Regions from separate parts of the Serratia sp. D1N4 genome, predicted to be linked through region 1. Evidence: predicted binding sites of a transcription regulator. Region 1 holds the regulator's gene; each other region holds the start of a gene.

Region 1 (4,379 bases):
AAGCGCTGACGCGAGAAGTGCATGCGCGCGACACGCGCCAGTTTCTGCGCAATGGTTTTATCAGTACCGTGCTCGGTAGCCATGCGCCGCAGAGAAACGGTATTGGAGAAGCGGACAAAACTGTCACGCCCTAACCACAATATGGCGAAGAATTTCTGTACGCCGTTCAGCAGGCGCAGATGCGGTGTTCCGTGCCCTTCACGCCCCGGTGAGCGGCCGAACATCACGGATACCGGAAGCATCTGAATATCGAGATCCGGATTGCTGCGGTGCAGATCCAGATAGTCGTGGAACAGTTTTACCGATTCTTCTTTTGGCGTGTAATAGCGGAATACGCGCGGGCCTTCATGGATAAACACGTGGCTCGGCAGAACGGCGCCGTCGATCTCCAGCGAGTTAAGGGGGTCGGGCAGATCTAACGCCAAGCACTGGGTGCGCAAGGTGAGCAAATCTGCCTTGGAATTATAAGGTAAAACATACAGAATTGGCCGCGAGGGATCTAACCCTAACTCCGTGACCGGATCCGAAGGGATAACCTTACTTTTTACCAACATTTTCAGTGGTAAATTCAATAGTTTATAATATATTTTACGCCAACCTAACATAACAACATAAAGCCTCTTGTTAGCAATGCGCCGCAAGCATACCAGAAACCAGGTAGCAGATCTGTGGTGTTGGGAATTCCAAGGCCGTTAACGGCTCTGGAAACACATAGGTAAATTATGACTCACCTTAGAGAAAGGTGCTCTTACATGGCAAATAAAGCAACGGGCCTGACACGCATCATTAAGGCGGCAGGCTATTCATATAAAGGCTTAACCGCAGCCTGGCAGAACGAAGCCGCATTCCGTCAGGAATCGGTCGCGGTCATAGTGGCTATCATACTGGCGATTTGGCTGGATGTGGGTGCGATAGCGCGCATTTTATTGATTGGCTCGGTACTGCTGGTGATGATTGTCGAAATCCTCAACAGCGCGATCGAGGCCATCGTCGATCGTGTGGGGACGGATTACCATGAACTGTCTGGTCGGGCAAAAGACATGGGGTCGGCGGCGGTTTCGTTGACGATTATGCTGGCGCTGTTCGTCTGGGGTTCGGTGCTGTGGCAGCATTTCAGTTGACCTTGAAAAGGGGCGTAATGTTGCGAACTGCTTCGCTAATCCCTGATTTTTATTTATTCTTCGGTTCCCAATCCCGGCTTACCTGTATATACTCACAGCAAGACTGTATAAACAAACAGGGGGCGGAATGAAAGCATTAACTACCAGACAGCAAGAGGTCTACGACCTGATTCGCGATCATATTGCGCAAACGGGTATGCCACCAACACGTGCCGAGATCGCCATGCGTTTGGGATTCCGTTCGCCTAATGCCGCCGAAGAGCATTTGAAAGCGTTGGCCCGCAAAGGGGTGATCGAAATCATCTCCGGTGCTTCGCGCGGTATCCGTCTGCTGATGGAAGATGAAGAAGGGTTACCTCTGGTTGGCCGCGTTGCTGCCGGTGAACCTTTGCTGGCCGAGCAACACATTGAAGGGCACTACAAAGTCGATCCTTCTTTGTTCAAACCTAACGCTGATTTCCTGCTGCGTGTTAACGGTATGTCGATGCGTGATATCGGTATCCTCGACGGCGATCTGCTGGCGGTGCATAAAACTCAGGACGTGCGTAACGGCCAGGTAGTGGTAGCACGTATCGAAGATGAAGTGACGGTTAAACGCCTGAAAAAGCATGGCAACATGGTTGAGCTGCTGCCGGAAAACAGTGAGTTTCAGCCGATTGTGGTCGATCTGCGCGAGCAGAATTTCACTATCGAAGGCTTAGCCGTCGGTGTGATCCGCAACGGTGATTGGATCTAAGCGTTATACCCCTGATTGATATTTCAATTAATAAGAATTATATCGCCCCAACTCTGGGGCGATACCTTTTCTAAACTATCTTCACCGCACTGCCACGGGAACATTTCACTATGCGCCTGATTTCTGCTTTTACCAGCGACACCGATAAAGCGTTGTGGCGCCTGGCGTTGCCGATGATCTTTTCCAATATCACTGTTCCCTTGCTTGGCCTGGTGGATACCGCCGTTATCGGCCATCTCGATAGCCCGACTTATCTCGGTGGGGTTGCCGTGGGCTCAATGGCGACCAGCTTCCTGTTCATGTTGCTGCTGTTCCTGCGTATGAGCACCACCGGGCTGGCGGCGCAGGCGTTGGGCGCGCAGGATCCGCAACGGCTGGCTAGGGCTTTTATGCAACCGCTGCTGTTGGCGCTGGTGGCCGGGGTGGCGATTGTGCTGCTGCGAGCGCCGCTGATCGCACTGGCCTTGCAGATTGTCGGGGGCGATAAAGAAGTCTTGGCACAGGCGCGGTTGTTTCTGGAGATCCGCTGGTTGAGCGCGCCAGCGGCATTGGCCAACATGGTACTGCTCGGCTGGCTGTTGGGTGTGCAGTACGTGCGGGCACCGGTGATCTTGCTGATCGTCGGTAACCTGCTGAATATTGTGCTGGATATCTGGCTGGTGATGGGCTTGGGCTGGAATGTGCAGGGGGCCGCAGCCGCAACGGCGATTGCCGAGTATGCCACGCTGTTGCTGGGTCTGTGGCTGTCGTGGCGGGTGCTGCGGATGCGCGGGATTACTCTGGCGATGCTGCACAACGCCTGGCGCGGTAATCTGCGCCGTTTGCTGGCGCTTAACCGTGACATCATGCTGCGCTCGTTATTGCTGCAACTGTGCTTTGCCTCGCTGACTATTCTGGGGGCGCGCATGGGGGGTGAAATCGTGGCGGTGAACGCGGTGCTGATGAATCTGCTGACGTTCACTGCTTACGCTTTAGATGGTTTTGCCTATGCGGTTGAGGCACATTCTGGCCACGCCTACGGAGCGCGGGACGATCGCCAACTGCATAAAGTATGGCGTGCGGCTTGCAGGCAGGCGTGCCTGGTGGCGTTCGGTTTTGCCATGATTTATGTGCTTGCCGGGCAGCACATCGTGGCAGCGTTAACCTCGCTGCCCGAATTACGAGCTTTGGCGAACCATTACCTGCCTTGGCAGGTGGTGCTGCCTTTGGTGGGTGTCTGGTGTTATCTGCTGGACGGCATGTTTATCGGTGCGACTCGCGGGGCAGAAATGCGCAATAGCATGGCGGTGGCCGCTGTCGGTTATGGATTGACTTTATTTACGCTGCCGTTGTTGGGCAACCACGGTTTATGGTTAGCTCTGATGGTGTTTCTGGCCTTGCGGGGGTTGGCACTGGGTTGGATTTGGCACCGCCATCAAGTGCGCGGCACCTGGTTTCCGGCTAATCATAACGTCTGAAAACAGATGAGCGCGGCGCTACGTTGCGGCATTGCTACCGCACCGCTTATTTCTTCTTGATCACAATACTGTGGTCATGATCGCAATCCTGTTTGTTTTCGCATGCTTCAACCTCAACGCAGGCAGAACACAGACCGTGGGCTTCAACCACGCTGTGGCGCAGCGCAAATCCTGATTCTGTTGCCAATTTCTGCAACATTTCTTCCACGCCTTCCGTCGTGCGCTCGGTTACCTGCCCGCAGCGATCGCAGATAAACAGCGCAGAGGTGTGCATCGGCTGTTCGAAGTGATGGCACAGCACATAGCTGTTAGCCGATTCGACGCGGTGGATAAATCCCTGTTCCAACAAAAAATCCAGCGCACGATACACCGTGGGGGGCTTAGCCTGGGGTTCGGCGACGCGCAGCAAATCGAGCAGATCGTAGGCGCTGATGGCACCGGGTTGCTCCGCCATCAGGCGTAACACTTCCAGCCGTTGTGGGGTCAGTCGCACGTTACGCTGCTGACAGAGTCGTTCAGCCTGCGCGAGCAGCTTTTCCTGGTTGGTTGAGTTCATAGCAGATATTCCGGTGCGCAAAGAAGCTGATTTTAACATGTTTCAGTGGAATCGCCGAGGGTTGTGCCCTTTTCCCCACATAATGCGTTACTAGCCGACAGCATGCGGGCGTTGGTATGGCTTGAAATGAGAAACAGATCACGATTTATCGCAGTTGTACCTGAATAGGTCACTTTTACTGCTTTCTGGGGTAGGTTCTGGCGCGGGGTAGCGGTATAACGCGCAGCAAGAACGATGCTTCTCAGGAGCTTTAGCATGACAGAAAGAGAGAAATTGCTGCGCGGCGAAGTTTATAACAGCCGTGATGAAGAGCTGATCGCACTGTATCACCGGGCGCGCGGCCTTACCAAACAGCTTGCTGCGTTGGATTCGCATCAGGCGGAAGAGAAGAAAAGCCTGCTGCGTGAACTGTTTGCTGCTTGGGGAGATGAAAGCTGGATCGAGCTGCCATTCTGGTGTGATTACGGCCAGCATATCAGCATCGGTAAAAACTGCTTCATCAACGTTAA
Region 2 (4,379 bases), 2.5 Mb from region 1:
CGGAATACCTTCATAGACCGACAGCTCCAGCATTTTCGGGTCGATCATGATAAAGCGCACTTCTTTTGGCGTGGCTTTATACAAAATACTCAGGATCATGGCGTTGACCCCGACCGACTTACCGGAACCGGTGGTCCCGGCCACCAGCAAGTGCGGCATTTTGCCCAGATCGGCCACCACCGGCTGACCGGAAATATCTTTACCCAACACGATTGCCAACGGCGACGGATTATCACGGAATGCCGGGCAATCCAGCACTTCTCGCAGATACACCGTCTGACGCTTGGCGTTTGGCAATTCGATACCCACGTAAGGTTTACCTGGGATCACCTCAACCACGCGCACCGCCGAAGTTGACAGCGAACGCGCCAAATCGCGTGACAGATTGGAAATACGTGCGGCTTTTACGCCTGGAGCCAGGTCCAGTTCGAAACGTGTAATCACCGGGCCAGGCAGAATATCCACAACGTCAGCCTTGACCCGATAATCTGCCAAGCTGGCTTCCACCAGACGGGCTTTCTGCTCCAGCTCAAACGAATCAACCGGCTCCACCTCTTTCGGGGCTTCAGTCAGCAGATCCAGCGTAGGCAATGGCGTCGTCGGCTTTTGCAGCGGCTGATCGTTACGCATCAGGAACGGGTGGATCAGGCTGTCCATTGCGGGCGCGGCAGGTTGCTGCTGCGCCGGGGGTTGATAAGACTGTTGCGGCTGATAAGCAGGTACAGATGGCGTTTGAGGCCGTGGTGCCTGATAAGCGGGCGCTTCTGGCTCAAACTGACCGAAGGGCACATCATCTTCTCTTTCGCTTTGCAGCTCGATACGTTCTTCAAGCTGAGGCGACAGGGTGAATAACGGCTCTTTTGGACCATCATCAACCAGATCTGCCATCGGTGAGAAACTGAAGGCCTGGCTGGTGTCAACAGGGCGCGAGACTGGCGCGGGTTCAGACAGCGTATTCTCTTCACCATAGCGTGCCTGCTGTTGCTGCGCAAAAGCCTGACCGAGAGCCGCTTCCTGCAAAGCGCTTTCATCATCATGCTGATATTCTTCGCCATAGCGCTGGTTCTGCTGCTCGGCAAATGCCTGGCCCAGTGCAGCTTCCTGCAAAGCCTCATCTTCCGGCAAATCGCTGGCAGACTGCTGCAAAGGTTCTTCGCTGCGATGACGCTGCTCCTGCTCTGCCATGCGCTGCGAAGGCAGTTTGATGCCATAGGAGGCCAGTTCACGCCGAGTGGGGATACGCACCGGATTCGGACGCGGCAATTCAGGGCCAATGCCTTGCTTAATCTGAGAATTACCGTCGCTGGTGGCGGTAAATGCTGGCATAAAGGTATGGTTAACCACACTGGCTACGCTGGTTGCCGTAGCGGATGGTGGTTTTACTGCACCAAAGGAAGGCGCATCGGCGCTATCGCTAAACCCGGTTGAACCACTGAAACCAACGTGATCACGCTGTGCGGCAGAAAAATCAAACGGCGACTGCTCACGCGGCGGCGCAACAGATGACTGCCAATCCCCCAAGCGCGGCTCATCGTCCTCCTGATAAGGATCTATCATGCGCGTCGTTTTCGGTGCGGGTGTTTCTTCCGGGAGCTCAAACGAATAGAGCGGCGGTGTGCTCTGCTCTGGCACTGGGCTCAACGGATGCTGATTGATCGAAGCAGGTGCTACGGGTGCAGCCGTCACCGGAGCCGGAGTGGCTACTGGCATATCAACCACCGCCTGCACAGGTTCATCAGCAGGAAGTTCGTCATCGATGGCGCGCAAACCACTCAAAAGTGGATCTACTTCATCTTGTTGCGCCATTTCACTGACCGAAGGCGCAGAGAACAGCACGTCATCTTCGTCCGCCACAGCGGCTACGACGGTGCTCTTAGCATCTGGCTCTGACTCATCAATCAATCTGTCGTCGTCATCGTAATAACGATCGTCACGACGTGAACGGTTGGTCATGAAAGTGGCTGTTCCCAGTACCACCCCACCGATTTTTTCAGCGATAACCAACCAGGACCAGCCGGTGAACAGCGTTAATCCCACCGCCCAAATGCCCAACAGCGCCAAGGTGGCACCAATGCCATTGAACCACGGCAGCATGGCATTGCTCAGCAAACTGCCAATCACACCACCAGAGGCGAAATAGTAGAGATCGTCGACATTCAGTGCTGCCAAACCACAGGAGGTTAGCACCAGCGCCAAGGTACCGATCAGGCGCAACGACAGCGCAAAATAGTCAATATAATCATGATTGCCGCGCTGACGGAACCCAGCCCAGCATAGAATGAACATGATCGGCGGTATCGCGTAGGCGAGTACTCCGAAGGTGAAGAACAGCGTGTCGGCCAACCATGCGCCAACACCGCCGCCCAGATTATGGATCGGCTCGTGCCATGCAGTTTGCGACCAACTGGGGTCAGAAGGATTGAAACTGACCAGTGCAGCCATAAGGTAAACGGCAAAAATCGCTACCACGATCGACAAAGCCTCAAGCAAACGCTGCCCGCTGCTGAGCCTCTTCAGGGTAACTTCTTTATCTTCTGTGTATTCCTGGCTCAAGAAAGGCTCTCCAGGTTCCTGTTAGCTGGCATAGTAACAGCGCCGAGAGGCTTCCTCGGCGCCGAAACTGTATGGATAAACAGGAGTATAACGAATTTAATCAGGTTTTGCACCTGCGTCTTACCGTGTTTTGATAACCAGACGGTTACTCTGTTTCACTTCTTCCATCACCACGTAAGTACGGGTGTCATTAACCCCCGGCAAACGCAACAGAGTTTCGCCCAGCAATTTACGGTAAGCCGACATATCGGGCACACGGGTTTTCAACAGATAGTCGAAATCACCGGAAACCAGATGACACTCCTGAATTTCTTCAAGTTTCTGTACGGCTGAGTTGAATTGTTCAAACACGTCCGGCGCACCGCGGTTCAGCGTGATTTCCACGAAAACCAGCAGGGAAGCGTCCAGATAATGTGGGTTGAGCAATGCGGTATAACCATGGATAAAACCCTGACGCTCAAGACGGCGCACGCGTTCTAAACATGGCGTTGGGGATAACCCCACGCGCTTCGAAAGCTCGACGTTCGAAATTCGCCCATCCTTTTGCAATTCATTCAGGATGTTGCGGTCGATACGGTCAAGATCTTTACCCGGGCGTTTTTTATTGTCTGCCATTATTATTGTCTCTCTTATGTTCTTCCCTGCACTTGCCACACCCTAGCCAACGTCAATGTGCAAGGGCTTGTTCCAAGCGAAGACCCGATGTCTTTGATAAGCGGCTCATTCCCCTGAGACAGGGAATATTTCTGTAACACTTACCGCCGTATTGCTCCTTTTCACTACCATCTTCCGCCGTTGTACAGCCTGTCTGTCCACCCCATACAACGAATTCAAATGATGCTCACATGCAGAAGAGAACTCACTCCCCTAGAGCCAAATCCGCCCTCACCTGCCGCAACGATGTAATACGCTGCTTTATCGGCATAGATACAAACGGTTTACTGCTGGTCCGGGGATAATTTCTTCTTCCTATGATGTTTTCGCAAATGCGCAGCGGATTGTCAAAGTAAAAGAAGTAAAATCAGAAGAACGTGCCGTGAGGAAAACGGAGCGCCTCATTTTCAGTTAGGAATCTCCGCATTAAAAAGCCAGGAAGTTAGCCACATAAAACCGATAAAGATACCATTTTTCACGCATTTATGAACAGATATAATCCTTGCATTGGGATTAATTTAATTACAACGTCTGGCGCTCTGGGGGTGCCATTAATCGACACCTGCTATCAAACAAATCGTTAACAACATTCCCTGATGCTTTTTTTACTGGCGTATTTTCCCTACAATCGCTACCACTGTCCGCCATCGTGGAAAAAGAGGTTATTCATGGGCACGGCTAAACATAGCAAATTACTGATTCTGGGTTCAGGCCCGGCTGGCTACACCGCCGCTGTTTATGCAGCGCGGGCAAACCTGAACCCGGTGCTGATCACCGGTATGGAGCAAGGGGGTCAGTTGACCACCACCACCGAAGTCGAAAACTGGCCTGGTGACGCCGAAGGGCTGACTGGCCCGGCGTTAATGGAGCGTATGCGCGAGCATGCTGAAAAATTCGAGACTGAAATCGTCTTTGACCATATCAACAGTGCCGATTTGCAGAACCGCCCTTTCCGCCTGTTTGGCGACAGCGGCGAATACACCTGCGATGCGCTGATCATCGCAACCGGTGCTTCTGCCCGCTACTTAGGGCTGCCAACGGAAGAAGCCTTCAAGGGCAAAGGGGTTTCCGCCTGTGCGACCTGTGACGGTTTCTTCTATCGTAATCAGAAAGTTGCGGTAGTGGGTGGGGGTAACACCGCTGTAGAAGAAGCGCTGTATCTCTCTAACATT
Region 3 (4,379 bases), 1.1 Mb from region 1:
CGTTCAGCCGCGCGGCGGAAAGCTATGATGCTGCGGCGGTGTTGCAGCGTGAGGTGGGTGAACGCTTACTGGGGATGGGATTGAACCACCCCGGCCTGCAACTGTTAGATGCCGGTTGCGGCACCGGCTATTTCAGCCGCCGCTGGCGCGATTTGGGCAAACAGGTCACGGCGTTCGATCTGGCTCCGGGCATGCTGGCTTTTGCCCGCCAACGGCAGGCGGCAGATGATTATCTGCTGGGGGATATCGAGCATATCCCGCTGCCAGAGGCGGCGGTCGACATCAGTTTCAGCAGCCTGGCGGTGCAATGGTGCAGCGATCTACCGCGTGCGCTGGCGGAGCTGTACCGCGTGACGCGGCCCGGTGGCGTGATTCTGTTTTCCACGCTGGCGGCCGACTCTCTGCACGAGCTAGGGGATGCCTGGCAACAGGTAGACGGCGAACGTCATGTGAATGATTTTTTGTCCCCGTCGCAGATCGCCGCGGCCTGTGGCGATTATCGCCATCATCTGCAAGCGGTGTGGCAAACCCTTGAATACCCGGACGTGATGGCGCTAATGCGTTCACTGAAGGGAATCGGTGCCACGCACCTGCATCAGGGGCGCGAGGCGGGTTTGCTTTCCCGCCAGCGGCTGGCGGCATTGCAGGCGGCTTATCCGCGCCAGCGCGGCCAGTTTCCACTCAGTTATCATCTGATTTATGGAGTGATTTACCGTGATTAAGCGCTTTTTCATCACCGGAACCGATACCGAAGTCGGTAAAACCGTGGCCAGCATTGCGCTGTTGCAGGCCACCGCTGCCGCAGGTTTACGCTGTGCTGGTTATAAACCGGTGGCATCCGGCAGCGAGATGACGCCCGATGGCCTGCGTAATACGGATGCGCTGGCGTTGCAGAAATACAGCAGCGTGCCGTTGAGTTACGCTGAAGTAAACCCTTACACCTTCGCGGAGCCGACGTCGCCGCATATCGTCAGCCTGGCAGAAGATCGGCCGATTTCTCTGATCCGGCTTTCTGCTGGTTTACGCCATCTTGAACCGCGTGCCGACTGGCTGCTGGTAGAAGGGGCCGGGGGATGGTTTACCCCGCTTTCTGAGCTGTATACCTTTGCCGATTGGGTGCAACTGGAGCAGTTGCCGGTGATCCTGGTGGTGGGCATCAAGCTAGGTTGTATCAACCATGCGTTGCTCACGGCGCAGGCGATTCAGCAGGCGGGGCTGCCCTTGGCTGGCTGGATCGCCAACGATATCACCAAGCCCGGAAAGCGCCATCAGGAGTACCTCGCTACGCTGCGCCGTATGCTGCCAGCGCCGCTGCTGGGGGAGATCCCGCACCTGCCGCAGATAGAGCAACAGGCGCTGGGTCAGTATCTCGATCTTACCGCCTTGCAATCCGCTGGCTGAGTGACAAAAGCTTATCCAGCCAGATAGGTATTAATTAATGCCTCATCGAGCTGTGCCAAGGTGCCGTTGGCCACGTTGCGGCCTTGATCCATCAGGAAAAAGCAATCCGCCACGTGGCGCACAAACGGCAAAGTATGCTCCACCAGCAAAATGGTCATGCCTAATTCGTGGTTCAGCCTGCGGATAATATTGCTGATTTCTTTCGCCTGCGAGGAGGAGATGCCTGCTGTTGGTTCATCGAGGATCAGCAACTCCGGCTCCAGCACCAGTGCGCGGGCGATCGCCAGCTGTTGCTGCTCATCGTCACACAAGTCCCCGGCACGATACAGCAACATGGCCCGCAGATGGGGGAACAGGCTATAAATCATCGGCGGAATGCGCCGGGTTTTGTCATGCCCGGCCAGCAGCGCTATCTGAAGGTTTTCCTCCACGCTCAGTTGGGAGAAGATTTGCCGCCCTTGTGGCACGTAACTGATACCCAGTGCCGCCCGCTTTTCCATCGGCTGCTGCAACAGATTTTGCGGTGGTTCATTGGCTATTTGCCAAGTCATGCTGCCGCTGACAATCGGCAAATGCCCCATAATGCAATTAACCAGCGTAGTTTTACCCACGCCGTTGCGGCCAAGCAACGTGGTGCATTGCCCACGCGGCAGTTCAAGGCTGACATCCCACAATATATGGTTATGCCCATAATATTGATTTACTGCGCGTAAACTTAGCATTTTGCATTCTCCTCAAAGAGGCGTGTTCACTCGTGGATGGGATGAGCGACTCCGTTTTCAGGTGCAGTTGTGTGGTGTGTAAAGAATTCAGCAATTCTCAGGCCAACTTTAATGGTATAGCGCAAAACGGGCAGTGTTACCGTTTTGTTAATTGCTGCGGCTGTGCTGGCGGAGGGGGCTGTGGGCCTCGGGAAAATGCCTGTTATTAGCGCGGGAGGTTTTTGCACTTTTGTGGTGCGGCGTTGACGTGAAATGGTGCAAGTTCCGGCAGATTGTCGCAACAGGCAGCAACCTGAACGGGGAAGAGAGAAAATGAGATCTGGGCAATGACTTCTTTTAGTATTAATTGTCATAACCAAAGCCAGATTATTGTGAAAAAATAACTAAAAAATAGCCTTAGACGATATTTTAGCGAGAAAACCGTTCTTTCTGTAACTCCCGGCTCCCATGGGGTAGTGTGAGTTATCCACAATTCCTGTGGATAACCTTGTGCATTATCCCTAGAAAAGCGGCGTAAACAGAGAGCGGACGCGGGTTGTGTTCGCGTTGCCCGTATTCTCGTCTTTTTTATAAAAATAATAATTATCAATAAGTTAGTTAAAATCAAGCAAGCCAATAGCAACTTGGCGCGCTACGCGTCATTTTTGCTCTGAATACTATCGAAATGTTAATTATTGCCGGGCTCTGGGGATAAAATGGTGGTTGACAATAAAAATGTCACGGTGCTGTAACCTCCTTGGTGCGCAGATGCTTGGTTAACGCACGCTAAAGCGACAAATCCACTTGAAGCTGGTTTTATATCCAGTATTATAAGCGGTGGCGGAGATCGCTAGGGTTTTCCATACTTAGGGGCTGCTGCCAGCAGATGCTATTCTCGTCACCCGGTTGCCACTCGAATCATTCAGGGTCTATATGAGCAAAACTTTCAAACTGCATTCAGAATTCGCACCGGCCGGCGATCAGCCGGAGGCCATTCGCAAGCTGGAAATGGGGCTGGAAGATGGTTTGGCACACCAGACCTTGCTGGGGGTGACCGGATCGGGCAAGACCTTTACCATCGCTAACGTGATCGCCGATCTCAACCGGCCAACCATGGTGCTGGCACCGAACAAAACCCTGGCGGCACAGCTCTATGGCGAGATGAAAGAGTTCTTTCCCGAGAATGCGGTGGAGTATTTTGTCTCCTATTACGATTACTACCAGCCAGAAGCCTACGTCCCTAGCTCCGATACCTTTATCGAGAAAGACGCCTCGATAAACGAACACATTGAACAGATGCGCCTTTCTGCCACCAAAGCGCTGCTTGAGCGGCGTGATGTGGTAGTGGTGGCATCGGTTTCCGCGATCTACGGCCTGGGCGATCCCGATCTATACCTGAAGATGATGCTGCACCTGACCAAAGGGATGATCATCGATCAGCGCTCGATCCTGCGCCGCCTGGCTGAGCTGCAATATACCCGCAACGATCAGGCGTTCCAGCGTGCCACTTTCCGCGTGCGCGGTGAAGTGATCGACATCTTCCCGGCGGAATCAGACGAACTGGCGCTGCGCGTCGAACTGTTTGACGAAGAGGTGGAACGCCTGTCGCTGTTTGATCCGCTCACCGGCCAGATTGAGCAGGTGGTGCCCCGTTTCACCATCTACCCTAAATCCCACTACGTCACACCACGGGAACGTATCCTGCAGGCGATGGAGGAGATCAAGGTGGAACTGGAACAGCGGCGCAAGGTGTTGCTGGCGAACAATAAGCTGCTGGAAGAGCAACGCTTGGCGCAGCGTACCCAGTTTGATCTGGAGATGATGAACGAACTGGGTTATTGCTCGGGCATCGAAAACTACTCGCGCTACCTCTCCGGGCGCGGCGAGGGCGAGCCGCCGCCGACGCTGTTCGACTATCTGCCCGCCGATGGCCTGCTGGTGGTAGACGAATCGCACGTCACTATTCCGCAGATTGGCGGGATGTTCAAAGGCGACCGTTCACGCAAAGAAACGCTGGTGGAATACGGTTTTCGTCTGCCTTCGGCGCTGGATAACCGGCCAATGCGCTTTGAAGAGTTTGAAGCGCTGGCCCCGCAAACCATCTATGTCTCCGCTACGCCGGGTAAATATGAGCTGGAAAAATCCGGTGGCGATATTATCGATCAGGTGGTGCGCCCAACCGGCCTGTTGGATCCGGTGGTGGAAGTCCGCCCGGTGACGACCCAGGTTGACGACCTGCTTTCCGAGATCCGCAAGCGCGTGGCGATCAACGAACGC
Region 4 (4,379 bases), 2.6 Mb from region 1:
ACTGGCGTGGATTGATATGCACATGAATCCGGCGTTGGATAACCGGATGAAGCAAACCATCCGCGCTCGGCGCAAACGTCATTTTAACGCAGAACATCAGCATACGCGCAAGAAATCTATCGATCTGGAGTTCTTGGTTTGGCAACGGTTAGCCGCGTTGGCCCGCAGGCGTGGGGTGACGCTGTCGGAAACTGTCGTTCAATTAATTGAGGATGCGGAGCGAAAAGAAAAATATGCCAGCCAGATGTCATCGTTGAAACAGGATCTGAAAGCGATTCTTGGTAAAGACGAGGGTTAACGGATTCGTTGTCAGGCAAAATGTCGAAAAAAAACCCCGCAATGCGGGGTTTTTTACTAAGGAGAGGTAACTTAGCCCTGAGGCTGAGATACAACTTCTTTGATGCCTTTAACTTCGATCTCTACGCGACGATCTGGAGCCAAGCATGCGATCTGTGCTGGGGTAGCACGGCCAGAGCGGTAACCACAGGTGTCACCGGTAACTGGGTTAGCTTTGCCCATACCACGAGCGGTGATCTTGTCTGCTGGGATACCTTTAGAAACCAGGTAATCCACAACGCTACGTGCACGTTGCTCAGACAGACGCATGTTAGACTCAGCAGAACCTACTGCATCGGTGAAGCCAACAACGACTACTGAACCGTCTTTCGGATCCAGTGAGCTCAGTTGGGTGTACAGTTCATCCAGAGCGTGCTGGCCTTCTGGCTTCAGAGTAGATTTGCCGAAGTTGAACAGAACACCAGAAGACAGGGTGAACTTCTTGGTTTCAACAACTGGAGCTGGGGCTGGAGTTGGAGCGATTACTGGAGCAGCAACTTCATCCTGGCCGAAACGGTAAGAAACACCAACGCTCAGCAGGGCGTTATCTGGACGAGCACCAACGGTACCTTTGTCACCGATGTTGTTAGTCCACTGGTAATCCAGGCGGGTAGCCCAGTTCTGAGTCAGTGCGTATTCAACACCCACTGCTGCCAGAGGAGAAACGCCAGTATCGTGAGCACTGATACGATCACCAGTTGCACCGTAGTAAGCGGTAGAATCTGCACGCCAAACCATACCACCCAGACGAGTGTAAACGTCCAGATCGTTCATGATTGGGTAGCTCAGCTTGGTTGCCAACTGAATGCCTTGAGCTTTGAAAGCACCATTGTTCACGCTGCCTTTGTAAGGCATACGGCCAAGCCAGTCATAACCCATTTCGAAGCCCAGGTATTGGTTCGCTTGATAACCTACAAACGCGCCTGTACCCAGTTGAGTTCTGTGGGTTGGACCATTGCCGATAGTGCTGTCAAAGCCATTACCGTCGAACCCAGTGTCATAATACTTGGACCAGCCCAGTTTTGCGCCGGTGTACCAGGTGTTATCTTTTGGGGCGGCTTGCGCTACGGTAGCGAAACCTGCCAGTGCCACTGCTAATGCGATAGCTGTCTTTTTCATTTTTGCGCCTCGTTATCATCCAAATAGGCAATGAGCTTTAAAGCTGCTTTAAGCCCTTGGTTTAAATTCATTCGCCCAGGTTTGTACCCTCGTTTGTTACTCTGCCAGTTTTTCTGGCCTTATAGAGCAACCTCGGCGATGTAAAGTCTACAACGTGGCGCGAAAGTTACAAGTGTGATGTGATAAAGCTCTAAAAAAAAACATGGAATTAGACATATTCGCTAACATATTACAATAAGAATCGCGTCTGTTTTTTGTACAATAATTGATGCAGAACCCCAGCCAACCTAGCTTTGTGCATGATCCCATGTGAGTTCTCTCACTAGGGGTAAAGAACGGTGGGAAAAATCCTAAATTTACTTAATGATACAAAGAAGAGTGAATTTTTAGCGTAGAACAGTGTCCGTGTGAGGGATCTACGTCTGGTTGCGGGCGCATTATGAAGCCATAAGCGTTACCCAATTCCGCTGCCCGACTCAATTTTAGGCGATCTTCTTCGGTCAGTTCTGGCAACCATCCAAGCACGACACTGTAATTACCGGTCAGCAATGCTTTCTCCATGGCGTCGACGGTATCCATTGGGCTGATCTGGCTCAGTTGCACCACTTTATCGACGGGTAACTGGGCTTGTTGCAGCCACTGCTTGCTGAGCTTCTGTTGTGGGGTTAGCCACAGCAGCCAGCGTGACTGCATACCCAGCTGTTGCAGCAGTGGTACAAGGAGTTGCGCCACAACGGGTTGGTGCTCGCTGTAAACAAGTTCACTGATGAGTCCATTGACCTTACCGTTGTGAGACGTTTCTGCAGCCTTGTTAAGCGCAAAAGATGTATGGCTGAACTGGGGTTGATAGAGTGATTGAGTACGCATGAAGTATCCCGCCCGTAGTGTTACTGTATGTATGTACAGTATAGCTATCAAAACAGAAGATCAACTCAAATTTTCGTGACGCCTCGCATATTTGCGATTCTTTTTTATACACCTCGATTTTGTGATTGGCACAGAAGGGGATAATGCGTATTTTCCCTAATTAGTTGTTCCAGTTACGTTTATTTCATTGATGTAACGAATGTTTATACCTAATGGATTTCAAAATATAGGTGAGCAGCAACATCCCAGCATATTGAGATGCGGCGGGTATAGATCATCATTCACTCAAGGAGGTTTTAATGAAAGGCAGGTCTGCAGGAAGGATCGCACAGGCAAAAGTCTGCTTTGCCGCATTAGGAAAAATTACTACACGTTCGCAATTTGGCGGATACGGCTTGTTGGCCGACGGCACGATGTTTGCCGTCATTGCAGAGGGAGAATTGTATTTGCGTGCTACCGAGAGCCTGGAGTCGACATTTCGTGGGCGTGGGATGGTGAATATGACGTATCTAAAGCGCGGGGCACCAGTGACTATGCGCTATTACTGGGTGGATGAATCCTTATGGCAGGAAAGCCAGGAACTGTTCGCGCTCGCTTGGCAGGCGGTGTGTGAAACACGTAAAGAGATTACGGTGAAAACCCGCAGCAATGGTAGGTTGAAAGATTTACCGAACATTGATGTAGCAATGGAACGCTTACTATGGCGTGTTGGCATACAGAGTATTTATGAATTGCGCTTGCTGGGTGCGAGAGATTGCTACCTCAAACTGTTGCAGCAGCAACAAGGTCTCGGCATGAAAGTGTTGATATCACTAGCTGGAGCACTGGCGGGGTATCACCATGCCGCATTGCCTGCCTCTCAGAAGGAAGAGTTGATTGAGTGGTTCGAAGAAACCATGGTGCTTCCTTGCTTGAAGCCGCGTTTGGAAAAAAGTCGGGCACTTGGCCCCTAAATAATTAATTCTGCTTTACCGATTTGTGCGTTGAGTGCCGTTAGTTCTGGAAGCAGCTCAAGCACTAATCCAATTTGTTGCAACACCAGTTGTTCTTCACTTTCAGGTTCAGGCGTTAACTGTTCGATACGTGCGGAGAGCGTCTCCAGAGCTTGCATGATGCGTTGATGGTCTTGTGCATCGTGGTGCAATGCGCCATCAACATAGCATACGGCATCATTTAGCAAGTCCAGCACGGCGGAGTTATTCAGGCGCTTGCGGTGTGCTCCGAGCGCTGAGATATAGCTCAGCAGTGTGTGGTTAAGACACAACAAGCGGAAAGCCGCGTCCTGAATGGTTTTATCTGCTTTAGGGTCCGCAGACATGTTGGAAATTACCGAAGCCAGTTCTGCATCGCTGTTATGTGCATCCCGGCGGGCGATGCGATAAGGCAAACCGTTATCCTTGCCCTGATGATATTGCACCATAATAGCGTCCAGATAGCGGCAGTTGGCATTAAGCGTTTTGCGCACAACCGCAGATAATTGGCGGAACTTCCAGTCTGGCCAGATAAAACTCACCGCCGCCCAGGCGATAGCGCAACCTAAAAGGGTATCGTAAACGCGCGGAGCCGCCACTTCGAATCCTTCACCCAGCAGGTTAAAACACAATAGAACCAGCAGGGTGATAAACATCGTGGCATGGGCATATTGCACGGTACGGAACGCAAAAAACAGCACACCAGAAATGACGATCAGAATCATTTGCCCTTCCAGGGAGGGGACAAAGTACAAGATCGGCAGGCCAATCAAAATACCCGCCAGCGTCCCGATGATACGTAACGCCAAGCGTCTGCGGGTGGCATTGTAGTTTGGCTGGCAGACAAACAGGCTAGTCAGTAGGATCCAGTAACCGTGCTGCAAATTGGTTATCTGGATAAAGGCATAGCCTGCGCATAGCACGACTGACATGCGAACGGCATGGCGGAGCAGGGCCGATTGAGGCGTCAGGTGGCGGCTGATACGCAGACGAATATCGCTCCAACCGGTGAGCCGGTCATCGGAAAGGCTGTTCTCCTCCGCCTGTTCATTGGCCAGCGCCTGTTCTGACTCAATATTGGCCAAT

The links. The regulator LexA, encoded in region 1, represses DNA repair genes until DNA is damaged. The targets are predictions, from matches to a motif close to TNCTGTATGTACATACAGNA.
Region 2: ACX1CU_RS08620 (DNA translocase FtsK 4TM domain-containing protein) is a predicted target of LexA. The motif match lies at 2,619-2,638, and genes of this name have one in related genera.
Region 3: uvrB (excinuclease ABC subunit UvrB) is a predicted target of LexA. The motif match lies at 2,911-2,930, and genes of this name have one in related genera.
Region 4: sulA (SOS-induced cell division inhibitor SulA) is a predicted target of LexA. The motif match lies at 2,344-2,363, and genes of this name have one in related genera.

Annotation. Positions count from the first base shown of each region.
Region 1 is NZ_CM137274.1:4,830,106-4,834,484, reverse strand. Features, by position in the region: gene plsB (glycerol-3-phosphate 1-O-acyltransferase PlsB) at 1-605, opposite strand, end outside; gene ACX1CU_RS21665 (diacylglycerol kinase) at 753-1,121, shown strand; gene lexA (transcriptional repressor LexA) at 1,249-1,857, shown strand; gene dinF (MATE family efflux transporter DinF) at 1,968-3,314, shown strand; gene zur (zinc uptake transcriptional repressor Zur) at 3,361-3,870, opposite strand; gene ACX1CU_RS21645 (sugar O-acetyltransferase) at 4,126-4,379, shown strand, end outside.
Region 2 is NZ_CM137274.1:1,992,338-1,996,716, reverse strand. Features, by position in the region: gene ACX1CU_RS08620 (DNA translocase FtsK 4TM domain-containing protein) at 1-2,553, opposite strand, end outside; gene lrp (leucine-responsive transcriptional regulator Lrp) at 2,674-3,168, opposite strand; gene trxB (thioredoxin-disulfide reductase) at 3,876-4,379, shown strand, end outside.
Region 3 is NZ_CM137274.1:3,722,396-3,726,774, reverse strand. Features, by position in the region: gene bioC (malonyl-ACP O-methyltransferase BioC) at 1-722, shown strand, start outside; gene bioD (dethiobiotin synthase) at 715-1,401, shown strand; gene ACX1CU_RS16620 (ATP-binding cassette domain-containing protein) at 1,413-2,123, opposite strand; gene uvrB (excinuclease ABC subunit UvrB) at 3,036-4,379, shown strand, end outside.
Region 4 is NZ_CM137274.1:2,076,505-2,080,883, forward strand. Features, by position in the region: gene matP (macrodomain Ter protein MatP) at 1-298, shown strand, start outside; gene ompA (porin OmpA) at 370-1,455, opposite strand; gene sulA (SOS-induced cell division inhibitor SulA) at 1,816-2,322, opposite strand; gene ACX1CU_RS08945 (TfoX/Sxy family DNA transformation protein) at 2,622-3,275, shown strand; gene yccS (YccS family putative transporter) at 3,272-4,379, opposite strand, start outside.